2 regions of the Robertmurraya beringensis genome follow, and region 2 is predicted to be linked to the other one. Evidence: predicted binding sites of a transcription regulator. Region 2 holds the regulator's gene; the other holds the start of a gene.
The links. Region 2 encodes Rex, which represses fermentation and respiration genes when NADH is low (regulators of the CRP and FNR family bind a similar motif). Its sites were predicted from a motif close to TTGTGAAATATTTCACAA; they were not measured.
Positions count from the first base shown of each region.

Region 1 (24,164 bases), on a different contig from region 2:
AGAGTCGAAAAAAATTACAGTTGAATTTAGTGGATTTAAAGCAATTAGTAATTTGGATTTTAAGGTAACAAATAATAAAGTTCATTTCTTGATTGGACCAAATGGGGCAGGTAAGACAACTTTATTAGATGTTATTTGTGGGAAAACGCAAGTAAGTCAAGGAAAGGTTGTGTATATGGAGGATCAGAATCTAGTGAAACTAAAGGATTTTAAAATCGTCCATATAGGAATATCTCGAAAGTTCCAAACTCCTTCTATCTTTCAAAACTTAACTGTGTATGAAAATTTAATCATTGCCCTAAAGCAGGATAAGGGACTTTGGGCAACTATTACAGCAAAAATAACAAAAAACCAACAAAAAGATATAGAGGAGATGCTTCATTTAACCGGATTAATAGAAGAAAAGGATCAGCAGGCGGGTGCTCTATCACATGGGCAAAAGCAATGGTTGGAAATTGCGATGGTTTTATTACAGGATCCAGGTCTGGTGTTACTAGATGAACCTATTGCAGGAATGTCTAAAGTTGAAAGAATGAAGACAGGAGAAATGATTCGTGAAATTGCAAAGGATCGAACCGTATTAATTGTTGAGCATGATATGGATTTTGTAAAAGAGTATGCAGATATCGTGACGGTGATGCATGAAGGACAATTACTTTGTCAAGGTTCAATGGAAGAGGTTCAAAATGATCCTCGGGTTCGTGAAGTATACCTTGGACGAAAGGAGGATTAATATAATGCTAGAACTGATAAATTTAGAGGTTGGTTACGGTGAAAGCATGGTGGTAAGGAATATACAGCTGAAGGTAAAGGAAAGCCAAGTGGTTTGTATTATGGGACGGAATGGTGTTGGTAAAACAACATTATTAAAAGCCATTATGGGAATTTTATCACCGAAAAGTGGCAGTATTCTTTTTAAAAATGATAATATCACAAAAACAAGTCCTTCGTATCGTGCCATAAAGGGTATTGGTTATGTTCCACAAGGCAGAGAGATTTTTCCGAAGCTTACGGTTTATGAAAACTTATTAATCGGTCTAGAAGCAAGTGGTGGGACAAAGAAGAATGTAATTCGAGAAGATATCTATGAATATTTTCCAATTTTAAAGGAATTTAAGAATCGAAATGGTGGGGACTTAAGTGGAGGTCAACAGCAGCAGCTAGCTATTGCAAGAGCTTTGGTTTCTAACCCATCTTTCTTGCTATTAGATGAACCAACAGAAGGAATTCAGCCTAATATTGTTGCAGATATTCAAAGAGTTATTCGGGATATTAAAGAAAATAGTAAAACTTCCATGATTTTAGTAGAACAAAATTTAGACTATGCGAAAAGTGTAGCAGATTACATTTATGTCGTTGATCACGGATCAATCGTGTATGAGAGCTCGGTAGATGAGATACAGGATGAAGATGTATATCGGTACTTGAGTGTTTAAGGGGGAAAAGAGGTATCATTTTGAAAGAAACCTTGAAAATTAAATTTCAAAAACGGAATCACCTACAGACTTATGTGCTGAGGTGATTTTTTTATCTAAAAACTCATAAAAATAGACAAATTGTTAGGTGGAAAAAGAAAGTTGATATTCTAAATATACACGTGTTAGACAGAATTAAATAATCATCCCTTGGATATGTACAAAAGAAAAATGAAGTTAATGAGAAAAAATTTGTCACCATGTTAGAAAATGGCGAAATCACCCCAGAGGAAGCTATTAAGCCTTTATAAGATGAATAAGATTGAAACTTACTTAAGATTAAATCGTATACATAAGGTGATAAAGAGAATAAACATGTTTTGGAAAGGGGAGAGGGCCATGGAATATTTTATTGGTTTTATGATGATCGGACTTTTTTTACTGATAGGAAGTACGTTGTTTTCTAAAGGAAAGAAAAAATCCTTAAGGAATGACCCAATCCCAGAACAGCTAGGTTTACAGGTAGTAGAAGGAATTCCGATTGTGAAAAAGCTGAACCAATCATTGCCCAACTTTTATATAGACAATGTGAAAAACCGTGTCTTACAGAGTCATCCGAAATGGAAGGATCATGAGTTCGACTGGGGAATGTTTGAGTTGAAGCGGTATTTCTTGATGAATAGTCTGTTAAAAACAGTCCCGATGTTTAGTCATCATGTGGATGAAATTTGGCATGAGATGCTAATGTTTACAAGGGATTATGAGAAGTTCTCCAAGGACTTTTACAATGATACACTGCATCACACACCTAACATGGATAGCACACCCATTCCAGGAGAACGAGCATTTTTTGATTGGGTATATATTAGTCTATTTGAAGTAACCACAAACAGTAGAGCCATCTGGGGGAGTTTTTTACAGAACCCTATTAAGCGTGAGATTTTAGATGATTTCGTCCTATTGCCTGAAGAGGAGTTACTATCAAAATATTTTAGAAAAAATGAAGATTGGTTGGATGTGAAAAGATATTTAATTCGTAAAATGAAAAGTGAGATTCATGAGGCTAAGCAGCAATACACGGACTCTAAGGAGTTTGCTCCGTATCCCTCAACTAGTAACGCCCACATGTATTCATTGGCAGCGGGGGCAGCTGTCTATTATTCATTTTACGATGAGGAAGAATTTCATGAGCAGATGAGCGAAGTCGTTCCTGAAGAGTACCAAAAAGCAGCTCCTTTCGGTGGAGGATCTTCATGTTCTGGCTTTGCTTGTAGTAGTGATTCACACGATTCAGGTGGTGGTGGAGATTCAGGAGGTTCCAGCTGCTCTAGTTGTGGAGGCGGATGTAGTAGTTAATTTTCATAAAAGCTGAATCCCGCATCTGGGTTCAAGAGGGTCCGCACTTAGCGGTTGGTCACTATGATTTAGCAGAAACAGCACCCGAGTTGATAAATAGACGGAGAAATTCCGTTTAATTAGAAATTTTGATTAAAAATAAGCTTAATAGAAGGAGAGATTCCGCCTATTGGCTAGAAAAGTTTGAAAAGGGGAGATTTTGCTTAGCATAAGCGGAAAACCTTCCCTTATTTTCCCCGAAATGAGCTCCATTCTGCATTTAACCGAAAAATCTCCGCTTATCAATATAACTCGCCAATTATGGCGAGTTATACTTTTTTATTTCACTACCTCAGGCTTCAGTAAAACACTGATCAACCGGTCCATTCCAAGTTCAATGGTTTCAGGGGTTGAATGGCTAAAGTTTAGTCTGAATGTGTTGTTCTTTGGCTCATTCACGTAGAACGGTGCACCCGGAACAAAGGCAACTCCTTTTTCCACTGCTTGGTTTAATAGAGCGGTTGTGTTCAAATGTTCATTCCCTTCTACCCAAATAAACATTCCGCCTTTTGGTTCCTTCCATTTGAATAAATCAGGTCCTAATTTATTTAAATAGTCTCTCATAATCGTCATGCGTTCATAGTAGACACTTCTTATTAAATCAATATGGGAAGCAAGGTTGAAATCACGTAATAAATAATAAAGAGCTTGCTGGTCGATCGAACTGGAATGTAAATCATTCATCTGCTTCGCTTGTACCATCATATTGATGACTTCCGATGGTCCAGTTACCCAGCCTGTACGTAACGCAGGAACCACAGACTTTGAAAATGTGCTCGTATAGATTACATGCCTATGATCATAGTCAAAGGAGGCTACTGGGCAGTATTGTTCCTCTGGATGAAATTGAATATCCCCATATGGATCGTCCTCTAAAATAAGGACATTATTTTCTTGGCAAAGGCTTAATAGCTTTCGACGTCTCTCATCGCTCCAAACCTTTCCGTCAGGATTAGCAAAGGTTGGAATGACATAAACAAATTTAGGACTCCATGTTTCCAATTTCTCTTTTAAATCTTCAGGTAACATCCCGTCTTCATCGCTGCTAACGGAAATGACATTTGCCCCGTAAGATCTAAAAACCTGGAGAGCAGCTAAGTAAGTTGGATCCTCTGTAAGGATAACATCTCCGGGAGTCAGCATGATCCGTGAGAACAAGTCAATGGCTTGCTGAGAGCCTGTTGTTACGAGAATATTGTCAACAGTAGATGAAATTCCTCTATCCGCCATCTTTGCTTTAATGGCGTCTCTAAGCGGAACAAATCCTTCTGTTAACCCATATTGCAAAGAAGAATTTCCTGAAGCAAATACTTTCTCGTAGGCAATTTTTACTTGTTCAATAGGAAAGATATCTTCTGCTGGTAATCCACCAGCAAAGGAGATCACGTGTCCTTGTTGAGTAACCTTAAGAATATCTCTAACTGCAGATGATGCATAGTTTTTAGTTTGGGGTGCAAATGAATAATGCATGGTGGTCGCTTCCTTCTATTAATAGTCTATTAGTTGATTAAAGTAAATTTAAATCGGCATATAATATATTGTTATAAATAGTACAATATAACATCCAGGTTATGCAATGGTTTTTTTAAAATATTTAGAAAAATTAAATAAATATTTTTAATAAAAGGTCCGTGTATTGACAATTTTCTGACTAGTGATAAAAATATTATAATAACATATTGCGAACTGAAATGAAGGAGCAAAAGTAAATGGATAAAGATTTATTAACTGTCCAAATTGGGGAACGGCTGCGGTATTTTCGGCAACAGCGTCATTTGACGTTAGAAGATTTAGCTGAGTTAACAGGTGTGAGCAAACCAATGATTGGGCAAATTGAACGTGGCACCTCTAATCCTACTGTTTCGACTCTTTGGAAAATTGCAGCAGGACTTCAGATTCCTTTTGCTTCTTTCTTAACGACCAATCCCTCAATTAAAATTAATAAAGTAGAGGAACAACCTTTTTTTACGGATGATGATGATTTATTTGAAGTTTACAATACCTTTTCATCACCTGGTATTCCATTTGAACTGTATAGAGTTCGTTTGTTACCTGGGTGTAAGCATTTTTCTGAACAAAGTGGAGCGGGTACACTGAAGTCTATTACGGTCCTTTCCGGAAGGTTAACGGTAAAAATTGGTGAGGAAGAACCTTTTACGATTGATCAGGGGGATTCGGTCTCCTTTACGACGGATATTTCTCAAATCTATGAAAATGCTTCGGACAAGTTATGCGAAATCAATATGGCAATATATTACTCTCGTACACAAGTACAAATTTAGTTTGCCAGGCCTCGCTCAGAATCTACCTATATTTCTTATATTAGGGGATGGATAGGAATACTTTGTGACAATTCCAAATTATATTGACAATGAGTAACTCCAACTCTATTATTGATAATGGTTATCATTATCAACTTAGGAGGAGCAAATAGTATGTCAAACCGCATAACAAAGAAACCCATTTTAATGATGTCTGTGATCATTCTTATTCTATCAATAGCATTACTTGGTTGTTCAAATGAATCAGTAGAAAATGAGAGTTCTACAGGTGAAAGTGGAAATGTGATTACTTTCGCTTGGCCAAGAGATATAGGTGAATTGAATCCGCATATGTATAATCCATCACAATTATTTTCTACATCGATGGTCTATGAGCCTTTAGTAAGTTATGGTGATGGCGGAGAGCTAAAACCACATTTAGCAGAGACTTGGGATATCTCTGCGGATGGGAAAGAATATTTGTTCCATTTACGTCAAGATGTCAAATTTTCGGATGGCACGAGTTTCAATGCAGAGATTGTGAAAAAGAACTTTGATGCTATACTTAATAATGTCGATTTACACAGTTGGTTAGGATTTATTTCAAAGATTGCTCAAACAGAGGTTGTTGACGAGCATACGTTTAAATTAACATTAACAGAACCCTATTACCCTACTATTCAGGAGTTAGCTGTTGTACGCCCTGTACGTTTCCTTGGAGAAGCAGGTTTCCCTGAGGATGGCGACACTTCTAAAGGTGTAGAAAAGCCAGTTGGGACAGGTCCATGGGTATTGGAAGAATATAAAGTCGATGAATACGCTATTTTTACACGTAACGAAAATTATTGGGGAGAAGTCCCGAGTGTTGAGCAAATTAAGGTTAAAGTTGTCCCAGATGCAGAAACACGCGTACTTGCCTTTGAAAAAGGGGATTTAGACCTTCTTTATGGTGAGGGGGTTATCAGTATAGATTCTTTTAATCAATTAGAATCGACTGGTTCCTATGAAACTAGCATATCTGAACCAGTTGCTACTAGGCTGCTTGTGATGAATACGAATAAAGATCAACTATCGGATGAACGTGTCCGTCAAGCTTTACACTATGGATTTAATAAAGAAGCTTTGGTTGAGGGAGTGACATCTGGCTTAGAAGAGAAGGCAGACTATATCTTACCGACAAACTTACCCTACACTTCAGAGGTGGCTGCAACCAAGGTTGATTATGATGTTGAAAAAGCGGTGCAATTATTAGAAGAAGCCGGCTGGAAGTTGCCAAAAGGAAAAACGGTTCGTGAAAAAGATGGGAAATCACTAGAAATAGAGTTAATGTATAACTCAGCTGAGTCGATTCAAAAAACAATGGCTGAAACCTTGCAATCAGAATGGGCAGGATTAGGTGTAAAGCTAAATATTGTTGGAGTGGAGCTTACTACTCAAGTAGAACGATTTAAAGCAAATGAGTTTGAAATGAACTTCTTTAGTAACTATGGGGCACCATATGACCCACATACTTTTGTAAACGTCGTTGCTACAGAAGGATTTGGGTTTAACGAAGCGATCTCAGCTTATCCTAATAAGGAAGAGATACTAAACAAGATTGCTCAAGTAACAAAAACAACAGATGAAGCAGAACGTCAACAACTATACACAGAGATTTTAGGCTCATTGCAAGAGCAGGGTGCAATTGTACCTATTTCGTATATTAAGAAAATAGCTATTTATCAAAAAGATGTTTCTGATTTTACATTCCCTGCGAACCGAGATGAACATCCATTTACAGGAATTAGTGTAAAAGAATAAACAACAGGAGGAGGTTTTTATGGGGACTTATGTCTTGAAACGAATCATCACTATTGTTCCAATTTTTCTTATAGCCACTTTAGTCACATTTGGAATGATCAATCTATCACCAGTAGATCCAGCAGAGGCTTACTTTGCTACAGCACATATCCAGGCAACTGACGAAATGTTGGAACAAAAAAGACATGAGTTCGGATTAGATCAACCTCTTCTTATTCAATATGTGAATACCATCATTAAGATATGCCAATTTGATTTTGGCATATCTTATGTTACGAATAAGCCTGTTTGGGAAGAGATTTCCTCTCGATTGCCAGCAACGATTCAATTAACGATAGGGAGTCTTTTGATCGCTATTTTAGTAAGTGTACCTTTAGGTTTTTTAGCAGGTATAAAGAAAAACAGTGGAATGGACCATTTTAGTCGATTCCTCTCTTTTATTGGAGCATCCATTCCATCATTTTGGCTGGGATATTTATTTATTTTTTTCTTTTCTGTTAAATTAGACCTTTTTCCGGTAGAAGGTACCGGTACTTGGAAACATTTGATTTTACCTTCAGTCACCTTGGCATTCCCTTTAATAGCTTTATATACGAGGCTGTTACGTGCAAGTGTTCTAGAAAATTTACAAGAGTCTTATGTGCTTTTTGCTAGAACGAGAGGGTTTCATGAAAAAATGATCATGGGAAAGCATGTATTACGAATGGCTATCTCTCCAATGATTACGGGACTAGGAATGAATATAGGAAACTTATTAACTGGGGCGATCATTGTAGAGGCCGTCTTTTCATGGCCAGGTTTTGGACGGTATTTTATTGATGCTATTTTTAACCGTGATGTTCCTGTTATTCAAGCCTATGTATTATTGGCAGCGGGTGTCTTCCTTATAAGCAACTTAATTGTCGACCTGGTCCAAATGTATATTGACCCACGTATTTCTAGAAAAGGAAGGCAATATCAATGATTGCAAAGCTTCAATATCAATTAAAAAGCCAAAAAGTGATTGTTATTTCTTCTTTTATATTGCTCGGATTATTTATGATTACGCTCTTTGCTCCTTGGCTTGCACCCAATGACCCTATCGCGGTGAATTTAGCTCACAAACTTCAGCAACCTTCATGGGATTACCCATTAGGAACAGACCATTTAGGCCGATGTACATTTTCCCGTATTCTTTATGGTGCTCGCATCTCTCTCGGTTTTGCCATGCTTATTTTTATTTCGGCTTTGAGTATCGGATTAATTATTGGGATCATAGCAGGGTATAAAGGTGGTTGGGTGGATCAGTTACTCATGAGATTTGGTGATGGCTTAATGGCGATTCCTAGCCTATTGCTTGTCATTGGTTTTGTTGGTATATGGGGAGCAGGTCTAAAACAAGTCATTTTAGGATTGATACTCGTACAATGGGTTTATTACGCTAGGGTCATCCGAGGCATGGTACTAAGCCTGAAAGAACAGAATTATATTACGGCAGCTAAAATCAGCGGGTCCTCTACATGGACCATTATGAAAAAGCATATTATTCCGAATGTCATTCCTTCTCTAGCGGTAATGGGAACATTAGAAATGGGCTGGGCCATTATGAATCTGTCATCGATGTCCTTTTTAGGATTAGGGGTCCAACCTCCTACACCAGAGTGGGGGGCTATGATTCTAGAAGGAAAGTCATATATCAGAACGAATCCAGCTTTGATGCTTTACCCAGGTTTGATGATTATGATCGTGGTTGTTACTTTTAACTTATTAGGAGAAGCACTAGCAGAACGATATGGGGTGAAAAGTCGCTAATAAAAAAGGACGGTTGAAAAATGGAATCAAAAGAGCGATTCATTTTACATGTTCGAGATTTACATGTAGAAGTCAGAACAAAAGAAGGTTCTTTCAAACTGGTTGAGGACATTAATTTTGGAATCAAAAAAGGAGAGATCCTTGGTTTAGTTGGAGAGAGTGGGAGTGGTAAAACCGTTACAAGTATGTCTATCTTACAGCTTCATGATAGAAAAAACATACAAGTGACGGGGAGTATCACACTTCACGACCGAGAATTGAATGGCTTGAAAAACAAGGAGATGCGAAAGATCAGAGGGAAGGATATTGCTTTTATTATGCAAAATCCGATGAATGCTTTTACTCCTGTTTTTACAATTGGTCATCAATTTATAGAAACGATTCAGGCTCACACTTCATTGAATAAAAAGGATGCTAGAGAGCTTGCGGTTGATGTGATGGAAAGTGTCAATCTGCCAGAGCCGGAGAAATTATTAAAACTCTACCCTTTTCAACTAAGTGGAGGTATGCTCCAAAGAGTGATGATTGCCATGGCAGCATGTTTAAAACCGTCTGTTATCATTGCAGATGAGCCGACTACAGCCCTTGATCTTCACAGCCAATTATTAGTTCTGCGTCTGTTAGAAAAAATTCGTGTGGAACATGGAACATCTATCTTACTTATTTCTCATGATCTTGGAGTGATTTCGGAAATGGCTGATCATGTGATTGTGATGAAACATGGGAAAATAGTAGAAACGGCCAATGTGCTAGAGTTATTTGATAACCCACAACATGAATACACGAAGAAGCTATTACGGACAAGGCCGACCTTATATTCTGAAAAACAACCTTATACTTATACGTTGTGAATACTGTCTGAAATTCCAGGAGGTGAAACCAATGAGCTTATTACAGGTAAAGCAAGTAAATCTAAGCTTTTATTCAAAGAGACTTTTCAAAGGCAAGGATCAACCAAAAGTTCTAAAGGATATTTCCTTTGATATTCAGGAAGGAACCTGCTTAGGATTAATAGGTACTAGTGGCGCTGGTAAAAGCACGTTAGGGAGAGTCATCCTTGGAATTCAACGTCCAGATCAAGGTCAGGTTTTGTTTCAAGGACATGATATTTACAAGGCTGATAAACACACTAGACAAAAAATCCGTCGAGATCTCCAAGTGGTTTTTCAAGATTCCTATTCTTCGGTTAATCCTCGCATGACAGCTGAATCAATAATCAGTGAGCCATTAGAGAACTATGAAAAACTAACCATTGAGGAACAAAGAAGAAACGTGATAGAACTATTGGAAAGAGTAGGCTTAAGTGAAAAGGATTTAAAAAAATACCCGCACCAATTTAGTGGTGGACAATTGCAAAGGATAAATATTGCTCGAGCCATCGCTCTGAAACCAAGGTTGATTGTTCTTGACGAATCCGTAAGCAGTTTAGACATGGTCACGCAAAGCTTAATCTTACAATTATTAAGCGACTTAAAGGATGACTACGGCTTAGCGTATCTATTTATCACACATGATATTAAAGCAGCATTTTCCATTTCAGATCAAATAGGCATGCTTGAAAAAGGGGAATTGCTAGAACTCTACGATTCAAAAGACGAATTCTTTGCCTCCAAGCACCCTGTAGTGAAACGGTTAAGAGATTCTGTTCTTTCTGAACATCCGCGCTTTCGTATGATTAGGACTTGGGAGAATAGGGTGTAAAGATTCCCCTCTATTAAGTTACTGAAAATCTTCAGAAAAAAAGTATTGCCATTACAAAATTCCTAAATAAGATGTCTTATTCTAAATCGAGTAGCCAGCAGTATAATAAGCGGAGTTTTTCCGGTTAGATGCAGAATGGAGCCCGTTTCGGGGTAAATAAGGGGAGATTTTCCACTTATGGATAACAAAACCTCCCCATTTTAATGTTTTTCAAGTAAATAGGCGGAATTTCTCCGTCTAATTATGCTATTTTTTATCCTAGTTACCAATTAAGCGAAATTTCTCCGTCTATTTATCAGCTCGGGTTCATAACCTGATTCCCCAACCGAAAAGTATCGTTTTATATTTATACACCAGTATCTAGCTAAGATTCACGAATTTATTACTCATTCGAACTCCCACCAAAAGCCTCTGGAATCATCGTAAATCCTTCAATCACCGTATCTTCTTCTACTTCAATCATCAGGTATCGTTTCCCAGCAAGATGGACTTGTTTGACGTACCGTAAATCTTGTGGGCTAATGGAAATATTAGCGATTTTTGTGCTGATTTTAATGGATTTCGAACTGAACTTCGGTAAGATGTTACTTGCTTTGATCTCATATTTGTCATCATCTATGATTTTTTGGAACGCTGCTTCTACTTTTTCCGTGTTTATATCTTCAATACCACTCATCGTTAACACACGTTCCACGTCTTTGGTATCTAATTTTGGTTGCTCTTCCTCTTCGTTTTCGACGATCATTCGATTAATCTCTTCATACACATTCGCAAGTGTGGAGGTATTTAGCTGATCTCCTGTAACATCTTTAATAATCTCTTCAAAAACGATTTTATCGTCTTGTGCTGTCATGATTTCTTCGCCATTTAAAACGTCCTCAATGAAAGAATAATCTGGCTCGTGAACCTTTCCTGCTGAATAGAGAATATGGTTCACATCTGCTGAATTATCAGTGAAGGCAGGGAATAGAAAGCCAGCGATGGGGGCGTTCAAGTTAATAATGGGATCCACAACAAAATGGTATTTGAACTCTCTTTCTACATAATCAAAGAGCAGCTCTTTTTTCGGCTCCTGGGTATTATTTATGCTACAAAGAATAAAGGGATGAGAGTAAACCCTATCTCGTTCGCTTTCCTCGGCTTCTTCATTTCGGCGTTTTGTAGGTTTTAAATATTCTGCACGTATAAATGTAACGACAATATCCATTTCGTATTGTCTGTTCAAGAGCATTTTGCCTACGATTTTCAGCATTTGCTCTTTCCAGTCTTCCACATCATTGCTTAGTAACCCCTGATGCAAAATGAGCTGGCTACTATTTTCAGCATTCCGTTGAAATTTTAATTCGAAAAGTTTCTCATCCATTTGACCAGCAAGTAACTTCTTAAAATTACCCATAAATAATTCTTGTTGATCTTGGTCAAGCATGGCAAAAGGTTGACTTTCGTGATGATAAATATCACTTGAGTCTTTCATAATATAGACATTGTAAATATCGCTTATTTTAAGTAAATCATTATTTATTTTGAATTGTTTTCGTATGTTTGCTACGTCTTTTTTGTTCATTACTTATTCCACTCCTAAGCTACGCTAATTGCATTTCAACGTGATATATAAGTATTCATCCTCTTTTGGACATTCACTTATTTTAACATAATTTGTGATGGGGAAGGCTTTATAATAGAAAAACCACTTCCTAGGAAGTGGTTTCATGCTTGTTAATCGTTTTGATTTTCTTGATAAAATAGTAATGCTTGTAGAGGGCTGTTCCCACTAATATGATTTGAACGAAAAGGATGTCCACATAAAGGATGGAAAACAGGATGAAGGTATCAGCAATCAAGTTAATCCGTATTTTCTCTTTCCGTGTGAGCCCTTTTTTCTGGAGAAACCTTACTACATATTTTTCATAAAGAACGGTATTCTTGAACCAATTTTCAATCCTTTTAGAACTTTTAGCAAAGCAATAAGAGGCAAAAAGTAAAAATGGAAGGCCTGGCAGAACCGGGAGGATAATCCCTGAAATACCAATTCCTAAGGAGATAAATCCAATAAGGAAAAATAGAATGCTTTTTATATTTTTAATGGTAATCACCTTACTTTACCGAGAGATATACTATAAGCTATAACACAAATAGTGGTATATCTCCAGACATCTATCTCCTTTTTTCAGAAAAAGCATTTAGCCTAAGATGCGTTTTTCCCCATCAATTTCTTTAATCGGGGCGATATTTTGGGTGAACTCCAGTGTCCCCATATACGTTCCCTTCTCATCTCTGACAGCAAAGTATCGGATATAAACATATTTATCTTTGAATTTAATCCAAAAGTCTTCGCTATCTTTTTTCCCTGATTTAAAGTCCTGTAAAATTTCTTCCACCATATGAACACTTTTCGGAGGATGGCAATTTTGGACGGTTCTTCCAATGACGGCTTTCGTTCTTACGAAAATACGCTCTTTCCCATGAGAGAAGTATCGTACCACATCGTCCTGGTCGATAAAGGTGATATCCACAGGTAAATGATTTAACATGAGTTCGAGTTGCTCGATCGATAAAAAGCCTGTTTCCATTCGAATGAAGCCTTCTGACATAGCTGAACTAGCAAGTGCCTTTCTTTCTGGTTTCCACTCGACAGTAGGACTTGTTAAACAATAGCCAATCTCATCACTTTCGTGTGCGATCTTAACCCATTCATCCTCGGTTAGATGCTGAAGTGCCATAGGGAATAGGATATTTTCTTCTTTAAAGATCATCTCAGATACTTCGCGGATCACGAATTCGATACTATTCACGGCTGTTTGATGATCATGATTGGTATAGTTGGTTAAGACTTGTTTAGCCGTTTTTATCGATTCTCGAATTCGATCATCCACTCCCCACATTACTTTGGTAGGACCAAAAATACCGTATTTCTCTAAGAAAGGAAATAACAAATTCTCCTTACGACTGTAATGCTTATCAAGGTCGATTAACAAATTTAAGTCTTCTATTAACTTAAATACGTTATCACTACTATCCTCTACTTTGAAACGGTCAAAATGTAGTTGAATTTTGAAGTTTACAAGCATATCAATTTCTTTATTTTCTAGCTTATAGGTATGAACAGGGTGTCCAGGTTGATCTTCTGGTTTTTGGCTGCGGTGGATTTCTTCAATCGATCCTTTAAAAATGGCTGTATGAACCGAACATAGGCGTTGAACTTCTTCCACTGGTATGCCTTCCTCTTCCATAAGAGCTTGCTCAAGCTGTGAGATCTCCTCGATCGATATCGTTCCGACCGCTTTCTCGAACTCATCTCTAACTTCCTCCACACTTCGTCCCATGTGTAAATCTTTGATAATTGCTTTTAATAGTTCTTGTCGTTCGGTTTTATTTAATGTTTGTTGCTCACGATTATTAATTAACTCACTCATTGGTAGCCCTCCATTACTCTTTTATCTCAAAACCATGACTTTGAAATGTTGTGATTACGGTGTCTAAAGGAATGTCTTTCACTCGACAGCCTTTAGGTATGGTCATGACACGACCGACGGATTGGAGCATAGTAGGTTTGGATATGTTTTCAAAACCTAGACTCTGCATGATGGATACTACTTCCGGATATTGAGTGGATATTTCATAAAGGGTTTGATTTAAATGAATGGTTTTTGACATGTTCATCACCCCAGTAAGTTAGTGCTTTATGTGGTTAATGTATCATATCTGTCTTGAAACAAATGTGATGTGAATCACGAATGAAAATCTTCCTCATTTATAATGAATAATTAGTACTAGGTATATGTTAGTAATCTATCTATTATTTCTATTAAATTTCGATATAATGAATATATTACCAGGACTTTATAAAGGGGGATTTTTATGAAAAGGAAGGAAAAGTCTTTAAAGAATACATTTACGTTCATGCTTTTTACTTTGATCATTGGCATTTTTATCATAAACGCTGCCATCATTTACTTTAATTCTCAACAGTCCATTGATAAAACCCTCAAGACGAATGGAATCATCCATGCGGAAAGGGTCGCAAAGGCGATTGACGCGGAAGATTATGCAAATTTTTTATCAAATCCAGTAGAAAATGAAATGTATACCCAGCTTCGAGAAGAGCTAAATGATTACCGAATAAAAATGGGGGCCATGTATGTTTACACCCTTAGGGTAGAAGAGGATCACTCGCTAGAAATCATGATTGATGGTCTACCAGAGGGTGAAGCGGTTCCGATTGGTGAACCAACGACAGCCACAACATATGAAGATATAAAAGGGGCTACAGCTGGTGGGGTTAGTAGCACAGATATTGTAAAGGATCCTGAGTTTGGGGAATATATGTCGGCTTTTGCTCCTATAAAGGACAAGACTGGTAAGGTGCTAGGGATTGTAGGTGTCGATATGGAAGCGACCCAAGTGCATGCCATCAGCGACTCCGTCATTAAAGAGTCGATTCCTATTCAACTGGGTGTATCTCTTGTGATCCTGTTAACCTCTCTTGGGGGAGTTTATGTTTACCTTGGAAAAAAACTTCGTCCCTTAACGATTTTAACGGATGTATCCAAAGAAATAACGCAAGGGAATCTTTTACAGGCAAAAGAAACCTTAGACACTCTTACCCTTCGATCAAAGGATGAAATTAGTAGATTACATCATTCCATGACAGAAATGAGTACAATACTTGAAAAGATGGCTCATAATATGCAAGGAACCTCTTTAACGATCAATGGAAAAAGCGAAGCGTTACATGCTGCATCTACTGAATTATTGGAAGGTTCGAGCCAAATTGCTTTAACGATGGAGGAAATGGCTACTGGAGCGGAGACTCAAGCAACCTTATCAACAGAATTAGCTGAGAATATGAGACAATTCTCAGGGGTAATTGAAGAAGCAGATTCGAAAGGGAAAGAATTGGCACAATTGAATGATGAAGTGACTCAATACACGGAATCAGGTTACCAATTAATGCAGCAGTCGGTCACTGGTATGAATGATATCCACAAGGTAGTCACACGTTCCGTCACGGAGGTAAAGGACTTAGCTGAACAAACTAGACAAGTATCTTCGTTAGTCACTCTGATACGTTCGATTGCAGACCAAACCAATTTGCTAGCACTTAATGCAGCGATTGAAGCGGCAAGAGCAGGAGAGCAAGGAAAGGGCTTTGCGGTTGTGGCTTCAGAGGTTCGAAAACTAGCGGAGGAAGTATCAAAGTCAGTTGATGAAATTCAAGAGATTGTTGGAAAAGTAGACAATAACTCAAGAAAAGTGGTTGATACCCTTGAAGAAGGATTACTAGTGGTAACAACGGGTCAAGAGAATGTAAAAGATACGGGCCATACCTTTAAGGAAATTTCGCAGTTAATCGATGGAATGAATAGGAAAATTACGGACTTAAGTCAGCAGCTGAATCGAGTTGTTACGCAACAGGACAGCATGAATAAGTCGATTGAAGAAATTGCCGCCATTGCAGAAGAAAATGCAGCCGGTATTGAAGAAGTATCGGCGTCCTCTCAACAGATGACTGGGTCGACGGAAGAGATCAACCAGTGGGTGAAGGAACTGAACTCAGCTTCTGTAGAGCTTAAAGAGGAAAGTGAGCGGTTTAAGGTTTAGAAACTTGGGTCTAGAGGGGGAGCACTTTTGGGTTGGGGGATCAGGTAGAGCACCTGAGCTAATAAATAGAAGGAGGAATTCCGCTTAATTAAAAATTACTATTAAAAATGGCCTAATTAGACGGAGAAATTCCGTCTATTGGCTCGGAAATCCCAAAAATGAGGGATTTTGCTTTGCATAAGCGGAAAACCTCCTCTTATTTACCCCGGAAAGAGCTCGATTCTGGATATAACGGAAAAATCTCCGCTTATTTGATTAACGATAATCTTAATTCACACTACGCTAAACATAAAGAAACTCGCCAAAATGCTATGGCGAGTTTTACTTTTTTACTTAAGAAAGGGGAACTCTTGTTTCTAATTGAGGTGATTTTCGTTTATATACCTGGTATAGAATTAGGGCTAAAAGTGAAAGAATGGCACCAGACACATATGGAAGTGGAATAGCAACCGAGAATAGCCATCCTCCAAGTGGTGGGCCAATGATTCGACCTAGTGAATCAAAGGATGAGAGCAATCCGGTAGTACTTCCGTGTCCTGCACTTGATGTCTTCGTTAGCAATGATGAGACACTTGGCCTAATAAATCCATTCCCAACCCCAAAAACAGTTAAATAAATTGCTGCGGTTACAAAGTTATCAATGAGTAAAATTAAAGAAAAGCCGACGGCAGAGATCAAAATTCCGAGTTGGATAACCGCTCCTTCTCCCCATTTTTTTGTTAGCCTTCCTACTAGTCCACCCTGAACGATGGCACCCGCAAGCCCCATAATCATAAATACGTAACCAAGCTGAGCTGACTCGAGCCCGGCTTTTTCAAAAGCAAAGTAGGCAAATGTGGCTTCCAAACCTGCTAAGGATAAGGTGACAAACCATTGTAGGATATACAAAATGGATGTTGGTCCTTTTAAGGCTGAAAAGATGGACTCTTTCTTTTTATGTAGGTTTTCTTTACGCTGCTCACTTGATAGTGACTCTTTTAAAACAAACAAAACAAGCAAGAAGGTTAGGACAGATGATGCACCTGCAATAAAGAAGGGCGTGTGTAAGCTTTCTTTTGAAAAAATCCCACCAATAGCTGGTCCGAAAATAAATCCGAGTCCTACGGAAGCTCCGATGATTCCCATCCCTTTACCCCGGTTCTCATGTGAAGTGATATCTGCCACATAAGCCATCACGGTTGGCATGTTAGCTGCTGATAAAACTCCCCCGATGATTCTCGCTACAAATAACATCCATAAAGAGGAGGACATGCCCATTAAAAAGAAGCTGACCGCCAGTCCAAAGATTCCAATCATAATGACTGGTTTCCGACCGATTTTATCAGAAATTCTCCCCCAAAAAGGCGCAAAGAATAGCTGCATAAGCGAGTAAACCGCCATTAATAAGCCAAGCTGAGTAGGGGAAGCTCCCAATTCTTCCGCGTAGAACGGCATGACAGGGATAATAATCCCAAACCCTACCATGACTAGAAACATAACTGCAAATAATATAGGCAACGCTTTCTTAACTTCCAAAATCAATACACTCCAATAGGTTTCATTTGTTTCTTTCCTCTTTATTATAACTCTAAGATTGCAGGTGATAAAAGTCTTAAAAGTACTTCGGATATTCTTAGTGGTTTTATACTATGTGTGATTTCATTCGACAAATTTCTCGCACTGGGACAGGGTAATTTTTAACTTTTTTTGTAAAATGAAGATTTATTCCTAATGGACGGGTCTTTTTTTAATAAGAAAAGGAGGAAAACCCCATCTGATTCATAAAGATTTTAGTTCTTTGTATCTGTTAAAAGTCTTGAAGTTGAGATTTTGGTAGTTTGATAGTACCGGACAAAAATCGACAAAGCGCTATGGGTCATTTGACGGGGTTTTCACTACGTGTTACTAAATAATATAGGAAAAAATTACTTCAAAATATAGGAAATTATGAAGGAGCGGTTTGTCTTTGAAAGTGTTTAAGCATTTCCTCCTATTATTAGTCGTTACATGTTGTACCGTTGCTTGTTCAAACAAGGAGCAAACAAAGCAGGAAGAAGAGCCGAATAAGGAAACGACAACGGCTAGTGAGGATAGTAATAAAGAAGAAGAGAAGGAAGTCGTTGAAGCGGTGACGTATCCGGAACAACCTACTGTAGCTGAAGAGATGGTTCAGCAACCAGCTGGTCTCCACTCAGAGGACTTATATGCATCTTTAGCAGGTTCTAATGTTGATTCTGAACTTCCAATGGGTTCTGCCATAGAGGATTTAGTGGTGGAGGATTTAGAGGCAGAAGAAATTTATAATGGATTGATTCATTATATAGGTGCAGATTATTCTCTCGTTTTTGATTCCTTGAAAAATTTTACTCCTGACTACGGAGCATACGATTTATCAAAGGAACAACCATCCTTTAAAAACGTAGCCATTCTTCTAGATTCAAGTGGAAGTATGAATGCTCAAGTTTCCGGTGGAGTGAAGATGGACTTAGCCAAACGTGCTATTGCTACCTATGCTTCTGGACTACCTGCTTCAAGTAAAGTTTCTCTTAGAGTATACGGACACCAGGGTACAGGGAGTGACAATGACAAGGCAATATCATGTTCGAGCACAGAAATGATGTACGATGCCAATACATATGATCAGGCTAGCTTTGAACAGGCACTAACAAAGTTTAAGCCAAGTGGGTGGACACCACTTGCAGCATCCATTACAGCTGCATATGAGGATTTAAAGAAATCAGCGGATGATAAGTCTGAAAACATCCTTTTTGTTGTAAGTGATGGGATTGAGACGTGTGATGGAAACCCAATCGAAGAGGGTAGAAAACTAGCAAACTCGGATTTAAAGGTCAAAGTGAATATTATCGGTTTTGATGTGGATGATGCGGGCCAGAAGCAGTTAAAAGAAACGGCATTAGCTGGAAATGGAACGTATTATACCGTTAACTCGAATGTGGAATTGAACGATACGATTGAAGAATTGCTACAAGATGCAAGGGCCAGCTATGAACGGAACTTTGAAAAAGCAAAGGTTGGCTACAAGGTAAATATGAAAAAAGTAGAAATTGGTCAAGGGATAGAAGATCTTGGCTCTAGCTTTATGGACGTTTCTGATTCGGAAAAAGATATCTTGTTTGAGGCGGTGTCTCGACTAGAGGACCAAGAGAAAATTACCCCTGAAGCAGCGGAAGAATTACGAAGCATACTTGATGATAGACATACAGCGATTAGAGAGTACATTAACCAGCTAGAAGAGGAAGCAAGAGAAAAGAATAACACGAAACATCAGGAAGTGATTTCTAGTCTGAAGTGATCAAACTCCTGAAGACTAGAAAACTAGAAATTTAGAAAAAGAAGGTTGAGAGGATCAAGATGAAGATTTTACTTGATGAGACATTAGGTTTTACAACCGAATTATTTCCTGAGGTTTTGATTAAAAAGATTACGGGGAAAGGGGGGCGCTCTTTGGAGGAAAACTTGACGAAAAAGAGAGCCTTTATTCCCCAAAAATTCAATGCCATTAGCGTAAATATGGATGAAGGAATTGACCAGCTACGTAGCTATATGAGTGGGTTCGATGAATTGCTTTACATATACGATCCTTATGTGACCAATCAAGGAGATATAAAGAGAATTCGAAATTGGATTTATCCCAATCAGAAGCTATTTCTTGTAGATGGGACCAAAAATCGGGGCTATGTATTTTTTCTGTTAACAAAGCTTCAAGAGAGTACCTATGAAGACGTGATGATGTCCTTAAGAGGAGTGAGACAACACTTTCGAATTACGTCAGATCTCCATTCACACAGCCCATCTCGCTATCTTCAATTAAAAAACCCATCGACTAAAATGTACTATTTGCTTGGAAGTGAAGGAACGAAGAAAGCCATTAAGGGAAGCAAGCAGGAATTAATAACAAAGGTAATCGAATATTCTCCTGCTGAAACAATCTATATGGCTTCTAGCAAGCCAGTATCTGTAAAGGAAAGCCATGTTCATACCATCACGTTAAGTGGTATTAGCCTTCCAGTACAATCAGAAACCATTGATATTTTTATTTAGGAAATGATTACATCCAATGTAACGGAGTGACCAGAATGATTGATGCCAAGAGAAAGGCCATTATTTTTTTAACATTATCTTTTTTATTAGCGGTTGCCACTGCAGGCGTCATCTTGATGCAAATTACAGAAGCGCAGAAAAAACTAGGTAAAACCGTAGCCGTTGCAGCTGCAGCTAAAAATATCGGATCGTACAGAGAAATTAAGGAATCGGATATTACTTGGGTAGAGCTTCCAGAAACGAGTGCCTATGAATCGTTTATTACCGATGAAAAGGAATTAAAAGAAGCGATTTCGGTAGTGGAAATAGAGGAAGGAGACTTGCTGACAAGCTCTTTAGTAAGGAAAAAACTCGATATTCCTGAAAATGAGCGTGTGGTATGGCTAAATGCGACAGAAGCCGTCCTTATTGATCAAGAGGTTGCTGAAGGGGATTTAGTTGATTTAGTTGTGGCTAGAAATGATGAAAATGACAATTTAGTTACGGAACGCTTTTTAAATAATATTCGTGTCGTTCAGGTAGAAGAGGTTAAGGAAGGAGCCCCGAGAGTAAAGATTGCTCTATCCATTGAGGAAGCTGAGCGGGTCATTCATTTTCAAAACTCAGCTGTGCAGCTTCGTGTGTTACGAGTGAATCAAGCTTCAGCAGGGTGACCAGGGAATCAATATGATAGGGACCATTGCGTTGGGGAAGGTGCATAAACGGTGAGTACATTTAAAGGATTAATGATTTCGAGAAACCATGCGTGGATAGAAATAGTCAACCAACTCATGGAAGAAATGAATATGGAAATTACAGCTGTTCCTGAGTGGAAGAGGAGCTTTCAGGATAATCAACACTACCATTATGTTCTTGTTGATTTAGATGGTGGAGTTTCTCCACAACAACTACAAATTTCTTCAACAACCGTTCTTATTGGTCTTTCTAGTGAAGACGATTTCGAACAGGCAAGGAACTGGCTAGTTGGTGGAGCAAAGGACGTCATTCTTTTTCCTGAAGAAAAACAGAGATTGCTAGATTTGATGAAAGTGACAAACCAGCAGTTAACGTTTCAAAAAGAAACGGAAGCAGGCTATGGAGCAGGTCAAGTTCATGCGTTTTACAGTGCAAAGGGTGGAAGTGGGAAGACCTTATTAGCGACGATGGCTGCCCAATCATTTAGCATTCACCAAGATTTAAAGGTTTTAGTGATTGATTTGAATGCGCAATTTGGAAATATGGATGTCTTATTTGGCGCGCAGCCATTTCGTTCCTACTATGATTTAATTCCGGTTATGGATGAGATGGATATGAGGCATCTTCTGAACATTTCTACCGTACATGAAGAAACACAAGTAACGTTCATTTCGGGACCAGTGGATCCAACGAAAGCGGAGGCCATTCCGGATGAATTAATCACAAGATTAATCCGTGTAGCGAGATATAACTATGATGTCGTGATTCTTGACTTGCCATCTGTTATTAATAACCTGACATTCACTGGATTAAATGAAGCGAATCATATTCACTATGTGTTAACACCAGATAGTTTAGGGATGAGAGCTTTTAGAAATGCAAGCGAGCTATTCAATCGTTTTCAAATTGGAAGAAATGAAGAGCTCTCTGTGATTGTCAACCGTGTTCACTCCAAATCAGAGCTAAACGAATCACATATTAAAAAGATTATTGATCGTGATGTGAATGGACTAGTGCGTTCCGACTTCTTTTCTATCCAGGCGGACGTGAATATGGGTGAGTCATTTTTTAAGAAAAAGAAGGATAAAGGCACGAACAAGGTAACAAAGGACATGAAGAAATACGTGGATGAGTTCGTTAAGCGAACAAAGGGGTGATGAAGCATGTCGTGGATTGAAAAAGCAGCGGTTCGAACACCTACGAAACAACAAACACCAGCCGATTGGAATATTGGCCAATCACAGGTCGACCGGTGGGTAAGACACTATAAAAATCGACTGATTAAAGAAGCGAATTTAGAAAGCATTACGACACTTCAGCCGGTTGAGAGAAAGAAGACCATTGAACGCCTTGTTACGCAGATGATTAATGAGGAAAAAGTGATTATTACAGCGGATCAAACGGAGCAGATTATCAAACAAATCATCAATGAGTCTGTTGGTTATGGTCCCCTTGAAAGCTTGCTTCGAGATGATAGTATTACTGAAATCATGGTTAACGGGGCGGATGAGGTTTTTATAGAAAGACAAGGGAAGATCGAAAAGACGAATGTGAAATTTAAGGATAACCAGCATGTACGTCATATTATCGACCGGATTATTGCACCACTGGGTCGAAGAATTGATGAAAGCTCGCCCATGGTGGATGCAAGACTTCATGATGGAAGCCGTGTGAATGCAGTTATCCCGCCAATCAGTGTGGATGGTCCATCGATTTCGATTCGTAAGTTTAAACAAGATCCTTTTTCGCTTGATGATCTTCAGAATTTTGGAAGCTTCTCAGAAGAGATGGCACTCTTTTTAAAAGCCGCTGTGAAGGCAAAAGCCAATATCCTTGTATCTGGTGGAACCGGTAGTGGGAAAACCACACTTTTGAATGTCCTTTCTGATTCAATCCCGAGTGGGGAGAGAATTGTCACGATTGAGGATATGGCGGAGCTTCGCTTTACGTACGATAACTTGGTTCGCTTGGAAGCTAGGCCACCGAATATGGAAGGGAAAGGGGAAGTAACGATTCGTCATTTGGTTAAAAATGCTCTCCGGATGCGTCCAGACCGAATTATTGTCGGGGAGGTTCGTGGTTCAGAAGCGATTGATATGCTACAAGCGATGAATACCGGGCATGAAGGATCATTGACTACCATCCATGCGAACAGTCCCAAAGATGCACTGGGTCGACTGGAATCCATGGTGATCATGGCTGGTTTGCCACTAACGGTAGAGGTTATTAGAGGCTATTTCGTTGGTGCTCTGGACTTAATTGTTCAAACCTCTAGGTTTTCTGATGGGAAAAGAAGGATTGTGCATATTTCTGAGCTGGTGGAGGAAGATGGCGAAATCTCCATGCGTGATATTTTCCATTTTGAACGACAGGCCACATTAGCCGATGGAACGATTAAAGGTGAATTTAAACCAACCGGTTATGTTCCTAAAATGTATGACCGTTTCGTTTCACACGGGGTTCAAGTACCTAAGTCACTCTTTGCTGTAGGTGTAGTCAGATGAGTACGGCATGGATGTTGTTATCAGGCAGTATTTTTACTTTTATCACCGGGATTTTCTACATTGTCAATGGGAGAAAAGCTCGTGACACGGTAAAGCGGGTCGATTCATGGTTTGAACAGGAAAAGAAAGCAGAAAGAAAAAGCTTTGTTCTCTTGATTGGGGATAAATTTGACTCCTCCGAGTTATCGGAATCTCTACAAAAGAAGTTAGTTCAGGCAGATTTAAAGCTGAAGCCATCTGAATACACAGGAATTTATATCCTTCTCTTAGCACTATTAACGTTTATCAATGTATTCATTTTAGGCCTATATGTATTTATTGGATTTCTCTTTGCGTACGTCATTGTTGCCTTAGGGTCTAAATTCTTTTTAAACTCTCGAAAAGGGAAACGAATGGATACCTTTAATGAGCAACTTCCTGAGATTTGCCGGATGATGTCTAACGGAATAAAAGCGGGCCAGACGATTCCACAAGCGATGGAAATGGTCGGACGTGATGTGAAGGAACCGAGTAAGAATGAGTTTCAACAGATGGATTATCAGCTGAAGCTTGGTGATAGTCTCGAATATGTGATGAATGGGTTTAAAGAGAGAGTTCCAAGTAACGATATTACCATTTTCGTTAGTACGATTTTGATTCAGCAACGGGTAGGTGGAAACCTGGCTGAGGTGTTGTCAACGATGGCGGAAACGTTGGAGGAACGCAGTCGAGTTCATAAAGAAATTCGTACCGTAACGGCAGAGAGTCGTTCAATCGCCTATATTCTCATTTTCATGCCGTTTTTGATGGCCATGATGATGAATTTATTTATTAAGGGATTCTTGAATGTTCTTTTTACTCCATTTGGAATGATTTTGTCTGCTATTTTCGCAGGAATTGTTAGTATTGCGTTCTTTATTATTAAGAGAATTACGAATATAAGGGTGTAAGCTATGAGATTTATCGGATTATTTTCAATGGTCATGCTCATTATCATCCTG
Region 1 covers NZ_JBHLUU010000120.1:25,111-49,274, reverse strand. The annotation lists gene urtC (urea ABC transporter permease subunit UrtC) at 1-24, shown strand, start outside; gene urtD (urea ABC transporter ATP-binding protein UrtD) at 1-733, shown strand, start outside; gene urtE (urea ABC transporter ATP-binding subunit UrtE) at 738-1,436, shown strand; partial or broken gene ACFFHF_RS24810 (DUF2089 domain-containing protein) at 1,619-1,726, shown strand; gene ACFFHF_RS19340 (UCP032817 domain-containing protein) at 1,815-2,771, shown strand; gene ACFFHF_RS19335 (aminotransferase-like domain-containing protein) at 3,090-4,280, opposite strand; gene ACFFHF_RS19330 (helix-turn-helix domain-containing protein) at 4,520-5,092, shown strand; gene nikA (nickel ABC transporter substrate-binding protein) at 5,246-6,871, shown strand; gene nikB (nickel ABC transporter permease subunit NikB) at 6,891-7,835, shown strand; gene nikC (nickel ABC transporter permease subunit NikC) at 7,832-8,662, shown strand; gene nikD (nickel import ATP-binding protein NikD) at 8,683-9,513, shown strand; gene nikE (nickel import ATP-binding protein NikE) at 9,545-10,363, shown strand; gene ACFFHF_RS19300 (DUF4317 domain-containing protein) at 10,746-11,927, opposite strand; gene ACFFHF_RS19295 (YbaN family protein) at 12,058-12,456, opposite strand; gene ACFFHF_RS19290 (DUF438 domain-containing protein) at 12,544-13,776, opposite strand; gene ACFFHF_RS19285 (DUF1858 domain-containing protein) at 13,790-14,017, opposite strand; gene ACFFHF_RS19280 (methyl-accepting chemotaxis protein) at 14,222-15,964, shown strand; gene ACFFHF_RS19275 (MFS transporter) at 16,298-17,479, opposite strand; gene ACFFHF_RS19270 (VWA domain-containing protein) at 17,916-19,256, shown strand; gene ACFFHF_RS19265 (hypothetical protein) at 19,316-20,005, shown strand; gene ACFFHF_RS19260 (CpaB family protein) at 20,041-20,658, shown strand; gene ACFFHF_RS19255 (CpaE/TadZ family protein) at 20,710-21,837, shown strand; gene ACFFHF_RS19250 (TadA family conjugal transfer-associated ATPase) at 21,844-23,184, shown strand; gene ACFFHF_RS19245 (type II secretion system F family protein) at 23,181-24,113, shown strand; gene ACFFHF_RS19240 (type II secretion system F family protein) at 24,117-24,164, shown strand, end outside.
Region 1: ACFFHF_RS19285 (DUF1858 domain-containing protein) is a predicted target of Rex. The motif match lies at 14,080-14,097, and genes of this name have one in related genera.

Region 2 (8,883 bases):
TATACTTTAAACAGCCATAAAAACTAAAAAACTACATACAAATCCAACCCTTTTTGCTCATTTTTTTAAAATCATGTACACTTATAAGAGACTAGCCTTAGGAATCTGTCCTAAGGTTTTTTTATAAAAGATTGGGTGATGAATTCAATGAACGAATACATAGTAAGAACAAACAGTACGGAAGAGACTTTACAATTTTCAAAGGAACTGGCACAGAAGCTTCAACCAGGAGATGTGATTACATTAGAAGGTGACCTTGGTGCAGGTAAGACGACGTTTACTAAAGGACTCGCAGTGGGACTGGATATTAACAAAAACGTTAGTAGTCCGACTTTTACTATAATAAAAGAATATAACGGAAGACTTCCACTTTACCATATGGATGTGTATCGATTGGAGGATTCTGACGAAGACTTGGGCTTTGATGAATATTTTGAAGGACAGGGAGTAACGGTTGTGGAGTGGGCTCATCTGATTGAAGACCAACTACCGGAAGAACTTCTACAAATCAAGATTTCTCATGGGGAAGAGAATTCTCGTAACTTAACGATAACGCCAAAAGGAAAACGATATGAAATGCTTTGTAAGGAGCTATTTGCCTAATGAAAGTACTAGCTATAGATACATCCAATTATCCACTGGGGATTGCCTTAATAGATAACCAACAAGTGATTGGGGAGTATATAACGAATATTAACAAGAATCATTCGATCCGTGTGATGCCAGCGATTGAAAACCTATGCAGGGAATGTGAAGTTAAGCCAGCAGACCTAGAGAAAATTGTCGTCGCTGAAGGTCCTGGTTCTTATACGGGAGTTCGTATAGGAGTAACGATCGCGAAAACATTAGCGTGGACCTTACAAATTCCGCTTGTTGGGGTTTCAAGCATAGAAGTGTTAGCGGCATCAGCTGCACGGTACTTCCCAGGCAATGTGGCTCCATTATTTGACGCTAGAAGAGGACAAGTCTATACCGGTCTATATCGCTTCCAAAATGGCGCACTCGAAAAAGTTAAAAAAGACCAACTGGTATTAGCTAAAGATTGGGCAGAGCAGTTAAAGGAGATGTCAGAGCCTGTTTTATTTGTTGGCAATGATGTCCCTATTCACAAGGAAGTACTAGTGAGTATTATGGGAGATCAAGCAAGATTTGCTCACTACACTGAACATAATCCACGTCCTGGTGAGCTAGCTCATTTAGGGGTCAATCGAGAACCCGTTGATGTGCACAGCTTTGTGCCAAATTATATTCGGTTAGCTGAAGCTGAAGCGAAATGGCTAGAAGGGAAGAAAGAAAATGATGCAAAATGAAGAGACTCACTCATTATCTGATTCCTTTGTGTTTCGATATATGAAGGAAGAAGATATCGATCAAATTTTAAAAATTGAGGAGCTTTCATTTGCAACGCCTTGGACAAGGCAGTCATTTGAGAATGAGTTGAATTTAAATCAATTTGCTGTCTATCTGGTCTTAGAAAAGGAAGGACAAATTGTAGGTTATTGTGGCATGTGGTTGATTGTTGATGAGGCGCATATTACAAACATAGCGGTCTTACCTGAATTTCGTGGGCAAAAGCTTGGAGAAGGGATCCTTCGTATGATCATGGAGGTTGCAAAAAAAAGGGGTGCAAAATCGATGACACTGGAGGTACGTGTGTCAAACACAGTGGCACAATCGTTGTACCGTAAGCTCGGCTTTATGAACGGTGGAATACGCAAGAATTATTATACTGATAACTATGAGGATGCATTAGTCATGTGGGTGACAATATGAGTGAGAAAAATCAATATATATTAGGGATCGAAACAAGCTGTGATGAAACAGCTGTTGCGATTGTAAAAGATGGACATGAAATAATAGCAAATATCGTTGCGTCGCAAATTGAAAGCCATAAGCGCTTCGGTGGAGTCGTTCCTGAGATTGCTTCTCGTCATCATGTCGAGCAAATTACGATTGTCATAGAAGAAGCGATGCGAGTGGCTGAATTACAGTTTTCAGATATTGATGCGATTGCTGTAACGGAAGGGCCAGGACTTGTCGGAGCCTTATTAATAGGGGTGAACGCAGCCAAGGCGCTGAGCTTTGCTCACGGTATTCCTCTTGTAGGAATTCACCATATCGCTGGTCATATTTATGCGAATCGCTTGATAAAGGAAATGGAGTTTCCACTGTTATCACTGGTTGTCTCTGGTGGACATACAGAGCTTGTTTATATGAAGGAACATGGCCATTTTGAGGTGATTGGAGAAACGAGAGACGATGCTGCGGGTGAAGCATATGATAAAGTCGCTAGGACGTTAAAAATGCCATATCCAGGCGGACCTCATATTGACCGATTAGCAGCGGTTGGCTCACCTATTATAGATTTACCGAGAGCCTGGTTAGAGGAAGGGTCCTATGATTTTAGCTTCAGTGGATTAAAATCAGCAGTTATCAACACTGTCCACAATGCAGAGCAACGAGGAGAAGTGATTTCACCTGAAGATCTTGCTGCAAGTTTTCAACAAAGTGTGATCGATGTGTTGGTAACTAAGACGGTACGTGCGGCGAAACAATATTCTGTGAAGCAAGTGTTACTAGCAGGAGGAGTGGCTGCGAATAAAGGACTGCGTAGCGCGCTAGAGAGAGAATTTGCTGCTAATGAAGGTGTAGAATTAATTATTCCTCCACTTTCTTTATGCACAGATAACGCAGCCATGATAGCTGCTGCGGGAAGTGTTATGTATGAAAAAGGTCAAAGAAGTGACTTTACTTTAAACGCCAATCCTGGATTAGACCTATCTATCCACAACTAATAACTTTAGGAAAAAGTCCCTATCACATGATAGGGGCTATTTTTTGTGTATAAACACTATTTCGACAAGTTTCACTGTGGGTAATGTGGATAAAATAAACTAAAATTGTGGATAATGTGGGAAACCCTGTGGAAAGCTCATATAAAAACAATTTAGCTGTGAACAAAATTGTGGAAAGGAAAAAACCGGGATAGATTCTTCCTCCCGGTTCTTTACGCTTATTCAGCCAGTTCACTCCATTCTTCTAGTAACTCATCTAATTGGAGTTTGGCTGTTTCAGTTTCTTCATTAATTTTAAGCACTCTTTCGTGATCTTGAAAAATTTCTGGATCACAAAGCAATGTATTATTTTTTTCAATCGTTTCTTCAAGCTTTTCAATTAAGCCCTCAATTTCTTCGATGCGTCGCTTTCGTTGGCGCTCTAATTTCTTGGCTTCCTTATCGATTTGATACGTATTTTTTTCTGGAGAAGCAGCTATGGTAGCGGCAGCCTTTTCTGCTTGTTCAATGGCTTTAAGCTCTTCTTGTTCTAGCTTCTTTTCCACGTAATAATCGTAATCCCCAAGATACTCAACAGCCGCGGTTTTACTAAGCTCAATCACCTTTGTAGCAATGCGATTAATAAAGTATCGATCATGAGAAACAAAAAGAATCGTACCTGGATAATCCACAAGCGCGTTTTCTAATATTTCCTTACTGTCTAAGTCCAGATGGTTGGTAGGTTCATCTAGTATAAGAAGATTCGCCTTTTGCATCATGAGCTTAGCTAGTGCTAAACGTGCTTTCTCCCCACCGCTTAGAGTGGAAACCGTTTTTAATACATCGTCGCCGGTAAATAAGAAATTCCCTAGTACCGTGCGGATTTCCTTTTCACTTTTCAGAGGGTATTCGTCCCAAAGCTCATTTAACACTCGCTTGTTTGAAGTAAGAGCTGCTTGTTCCTGGTCATAATAGCCAATGCTAACATTGGAGCCGTAATGAACTTGTCCTTCTACCGGTTGTAACGTACCTTGGATGGTTTTGAGTAAGGTTGATTTTCCAATCCCATTTGGTCCAACTAAGGCAACGGAATCTCCTCTAGTAATTCGGAGGGAAAGTTCCTCAGCTATTCGTTCATCATGATAACCAACTGCTAGGGAGTGGACATTTAACACTTCATTGCCACTTTGCTTTTCAATATCAAAACCGAAGGAGGCGGACTTTTCATCTCCAAGAGGTTTGTCCATAACTTGCATTCTCTCAAGCGTCTTCCTTCTACTTTGGGCTCGCTTGGTGGTCGATGCACGAGCAAGATTTTTTTGAATAAAGTCCTGTAGTTTGGCTATTTCATCTTGTTGTTTCTCGTATTGTTTGAGATCACGCTCGTAGTTTTCGGCTTTTTGTTCAAGATAAGAGCTGTAGTTTCCTGAGAATTTGCTGATTTGATTCCTAGAAATTTCGTACACTTGATTGACCACTTTGTCTAAAAAGTAGCGATCGTGGGATACGATTAAGATGGCACCTGAGTAGCCAGTAAGATATTGCTCTAGCCAAGACAACGTATCGATATCTAAATGGTTGGTAGGTTCGTCCAAGATAAGAATATCAGGCTTGGTTAATAACAACTTCGCAAGAGCTAAACGAGTTTTCTGGCCACCACTTAAGCTATCAATTTTCGTAGAGTAATCGAATGAGTGGAAGTTCAAGCCATGTAGGACAGAACGTATATCTGACTCGTACTGGTAGCCCCCATTCTCCTTAAACTCATTTTGGAGATGGTCATATTCCTTGATTGTTCGCTCGTACAAAGTAGCATCTTCAAATACGGTAGGATCAGCCATTTTTTCCTCAAGCTTACGAAGTTCCCGCTCTTGTTTCATGACATGTTCAAACACGGTAAGCATTTCTTCCCAAATGGATAATCCGGAAACAAGACCTGTGTTCTGAGCCAAGTACCCGATCGTTACATGTTTGGGCTTGATTAAATCACCTGATTCATAGGAAAGGTGATCGGCAATAATCTTGAGTAATGTAGATTTCCCGGCCCCGTTTCTACCTACTAAGGCAATACGGTCTCTTGTTTGAACTTCTAGTTTTATATTCGATAAAATAAGGTCAGCCCCATAAGACTTGGAAAGCTGGTTTACTTGTAGTAGTATCATTGATTTCACCTCTATACTTCTACGGTTAGTGTATCGCATTCAATACGGATGAGCAATGATATGAGTTGTGAACTATGTTACAATGTTTTCACACAAAATGAGGAAAATAGTGTATGATTTTGAAAGAGGTGTATAATAGATGTCAGAGTTCACTCATTTTAATAAAGAAGGCAGAGCAAAAATGGTAGATGTGAGTGATAAGCCCGAAACGGTACGGACGGCCATTGCCCACTCTAGTATCACAGTTAATCAAGAGATATATGATCGAATCACACATAACCAAATGAAAAAGGGGGATGTGTTAGCAGTCGCACAGGTTGCAGCTGTTATGGCTAGTAAAAAAACATGGGATATTATTCCAATGTGTCACCCTATTCCACTCACAGGTGTTGATATTTCTTTTGATTGGGAATCAGATAACAATTGCCATACTCTACATATTTCTGCTAGTGTAAAGACAAAAGGGAATACAGGTGTAGAAATGGAAGCGTTAACAGCTGCTTCTGTTTGCGCGCTTACCGTGTATGATATGTGTAAAGCAGTAGATAAAGGAATGGTTATCGGGAAAACATACCTGGTTGAAAAGACAGGTGGTAAAAACGGTGACTTTAAGAGAGAAGAGAGACTATATTAGTTAAAGGTAGAAGGTAGGGGAAGAACGATGAGTAATGAATCAATGAAAATCCCACAAGCAACGGCGAAAAGACTACCATTGTATTATCGCTTTTTAAATAGTTTACACTCATCAGGAAAGCAACGCGTTTCATCGGCTGAACTAAGTGAGGCGGTGAAGGTCGATTCTGCAACAATCCGAAGAGATTTTTCATACTTTGGAGCCTTAGGTAAAAAGGGATACGGTTACAATGTAAACTATTTATTATCCTTTTTCCGTAAAACACTCGACCAAGATGAATTAACGAAGGTTGCGTTAATTGGGGTCGGGAATCTTGGGACAGCATTTTTAAACTATAACTTCTTAAAGAATAATAATACCAAAATTGCGGTTGCATTTGATGTGATAGAAGAGAAGGTAGGCACAAAAATTGGTGAAGTGCCCGTCTACCATATGGATGATCTAGAAGAAGTTATTGAAAAAGAAGACATTCAGGTCGCGATATTAACGGTTCCAGCACCGGTTGCACAATCCATTACCGATCGAATGGTTCAAGGATCGGTGAGAGGCATTTTAAACTTTACCCCGGCCCGATTAACGGTTCCCTCATCCATCAGGGTTCACCATATTGATCTGGCTATTGAGTTACAGTCACTGGTGTACTTTTTAAAGCATTATTCAATGGATGAAGAAATGGTAGAAGAATAAACAGTAAGCCGCCCCTTAGTGGAGCGGCTATTTCTTTTGCTCTTTCTTGATCTCTTTAATTTTAAAATGTAAAAGAATCATCCGAATGCCTGAACCAATATCAAAGGTCGCTAGCAAGACAAGCAGGTAGGTGAAAAAGCCCCACTCTCCATTTTGCTGTAAGTCCTGTATGGCAAACACTGTGAACAGAGCACCTAAGATGATGTATATAATTCCTGAAAATAAAGGTGACTGTCTCATAAGAAGAATCCTCCAATAAAGCTTTGCATTTGTTCTGCTTGTTTGATTAATTTTTCTAAGTCTTCCTTAAATACGGATTGCACAAGAACAACGAACGTATTCATCGATACGTGAGCAACGATCGGAACGAGAATCCGATTGGTTTTTACATACAAATACGCAAAGGTGAATCCCATTGCGGAATAAAGTAGAGTGTGCTCCGGCTCCATATGGGCAAAAGAAAAAATAACGGAGCTAAGCAAGGCTGATAGAAAAAAGTTAAATCGCTTATAAAAAGCCCCAAAAATGATCTTACGAAAAACAATTTCTTCTAATATAGGACCAATCACTGAGCTCACGACAATCATAATAGGAAAGGACTCAATGATGCGTAGAATCTGTTGCGTATTTTCAGAACCAACATCAATACCAATCAAACGTTCAATATTTGCAGCAAAGGCTTGGGCAAATAGGGCAAGAAAGACACCTGTGATAGACCAAAGGATCGATCGGCCTAAGCTGGCTCCGCTTCTTACTTCATTTGTGTTTACCATCTCATTACGCAACAACATCAGGACAATCACAAGTGTGAGCGAAAAGCTTATGACAAGCCAAGTGACCCCTGCGAACCCTTGAGAGTGATGGGTTTCAAAACCAATCAGTTCTAGTATCAGAGAGGTGATAGGGACACCAATAAAGCTTGAAAGCTGCATAGCAATATAAGCAATTAATATAATCCAATATTCACGTTTCAAAACAAGTCTCCTTTTCCATCCAATATAGTTATTCTACTCGTAAACATCAGGTTGTATCAAATAAGAAGAATTATCGTCCGTATTTTAGCATTATATGGATAGAATAGGTGGAAAAGTACATACTTAGTAAGGTTGTACAATTAACAAGTTATGGGGGGACTTTTACAAAAAATTTATAAAAAAAAGCGGTTTCTCGCTTGCAAAAAAGGTAGAGATTCATTAATATAATAGTTGTGTTAGCACTCTAGTTAAGTGAGTGCTAATAATAAAAATCTTTCATATATTTGAGGAGGTTGTTTCACTTGTTAAAGCCACTAGGTGATCGCATTGTAATTGAGCTAGTTGAAACGGAAGAAAAAACGGCAAGCGGTATTGTACTACCAGACTCTGCTAAAGAGAAGCCTCAAGAAGGCAAAGTAGTTGCTGTCGGCACTGGCCGCGTACTTGAAAGCGGTGAGCGTGTAGCTCTTGAAGTTTCTGTGGACGACCGCATTATCTTCTCAAAATACGCTGGCACAGAAGTGAAGTACGAAGGAAAAGAGTACTTAATTCTACGTGAAAACGATATTCTTGCTATTCTTGGATAAGAGTAGAGATTTTCTTATTTAAAAACTAAACGAAGACAGAATAGATTGAAAAAACTCGAGGAGGGTATTTTACAATGGCTAAAGAAATTAAGTTTAGTGAAGACGCACGCCGCTCGATGCTTCGTGGGGTAGATGCACTTGCAAATGCGGTAAAAGTAACATTAGGACCAAAAGGACGTAACGTGGTTCTTGAAAAGAAATTCGGTTCACCACTTATTACAAACGATGGTGTAACGATTGCAAAAGAAATCGAACTTGAAGATGCATTCGAAAACATGGGTGCGAAGCTTGTTGCTGAAGTAGCTAGCAAAACAAATGATGTGGCTGGTGACGGTACGACAACTGCAACGGTTCTTGCTCAAGCGATGATCCGTGAAGGCTTAAAGAACGTAACAGCTGGAGCTAACCCAATGGGTATCCGTAAAGGGATGGATAAGGCAGTAGCAGTAGCGGTTGAAGAGCTTCGTGCTATTTCAAAGCCAATCGAAAACAAAGCTTCTATCGCTCAAGTTGCGGCTATTTCTGCTGCTGACGATGAAGTTGGTCAATTAATTGCTGAAGCAATGGAGCGCGTTGGTAACGACGGCGTTATCACTATCGAAGAATCAAAGGGCTTCACTACTGAGCTTGATGTAGTAGAAGGTATGCAATTCGATCGTGGATATGCATCTCCATACATGGTAACAGACTCTGATAAAATGGAAGCTGTTCTAGACAATCCATTTATCTTAATTACGGATAAGAAAATTGGAAGCATCCAAGAAATCCTTCCTGTTTTAGAGCAAGTGGTTCAACAAGGTAAGCCATTATTACTTGTTGCTGAGGATGTTGAAGGGGAAGCGTTAGCTACTTTAGTAGTGAACAAGCTTCGCGGAACATTCAATGCAGTTGCTGTTAAAGCTCCTGGTTTCGGTGACCGTCGTAAAGCTATGCTTGAAGACATCGCTATCTTAACAGGTGGAGAAGTAATCACTGAAGAGCTAGGTCGTGACCTTAAGTCTGCAACGATCCAATCTCTAGGTCGCGCTTCTAAGGTTGTTGTTTCAAAAGAAAACACAACAATCG
Region 2 covers NZ_JBHLUU010000101.1:22,633-31,515, reverse strand. The annotation lists gene tsaE (tRNA (adenosine(37)-N6)-threonylcarbamoyltransferase complex ATPase subunit type 1 TsaE) at 148-603, shown strand; gene tsaB (tRNA (adenosine(37)-N6)-threonylcarbamoyltransferase complex dimerization subunit type 1 TsaB) at 603-1,310, shown strand; gene rimI (ribosomal protein S18-alanine N-acetyltransferase) at 1,297-1,773, shown strand; gene tsaD (tRNA (adenosine(37)-N6)-threonylcarbamoyltransferase complex transferase subunit TsaD) at 1,770-2,795, shown strand; gene ACFFHF_RS14240 (ABC-F family ATP-binding cassette domain-containing protein) at 3,014-4,936, opposite strand; gene moaC (cyclic pyranopterin monophosphate synthase MoaC) at 5,076-5,570, shown strand; gene ACFFHF_RS14230 (redox-sensing transcriptional repressor Rex) at 5,598-6,257, shown strand; gene ACFFHF_RS14225 (YdiK family protein) at 6,285-6,497, opposite strand; gene ACFFHF_RS14220 (CPBP family glutamic-type intramembrane protease) at 6,494-7,231, opposite strand; gene groES (co-chaperone GroES) at 7,534-7,818, shown strand; gene groL (chaperonin GroEL) at 7,893-8,883, shown strand, end outside.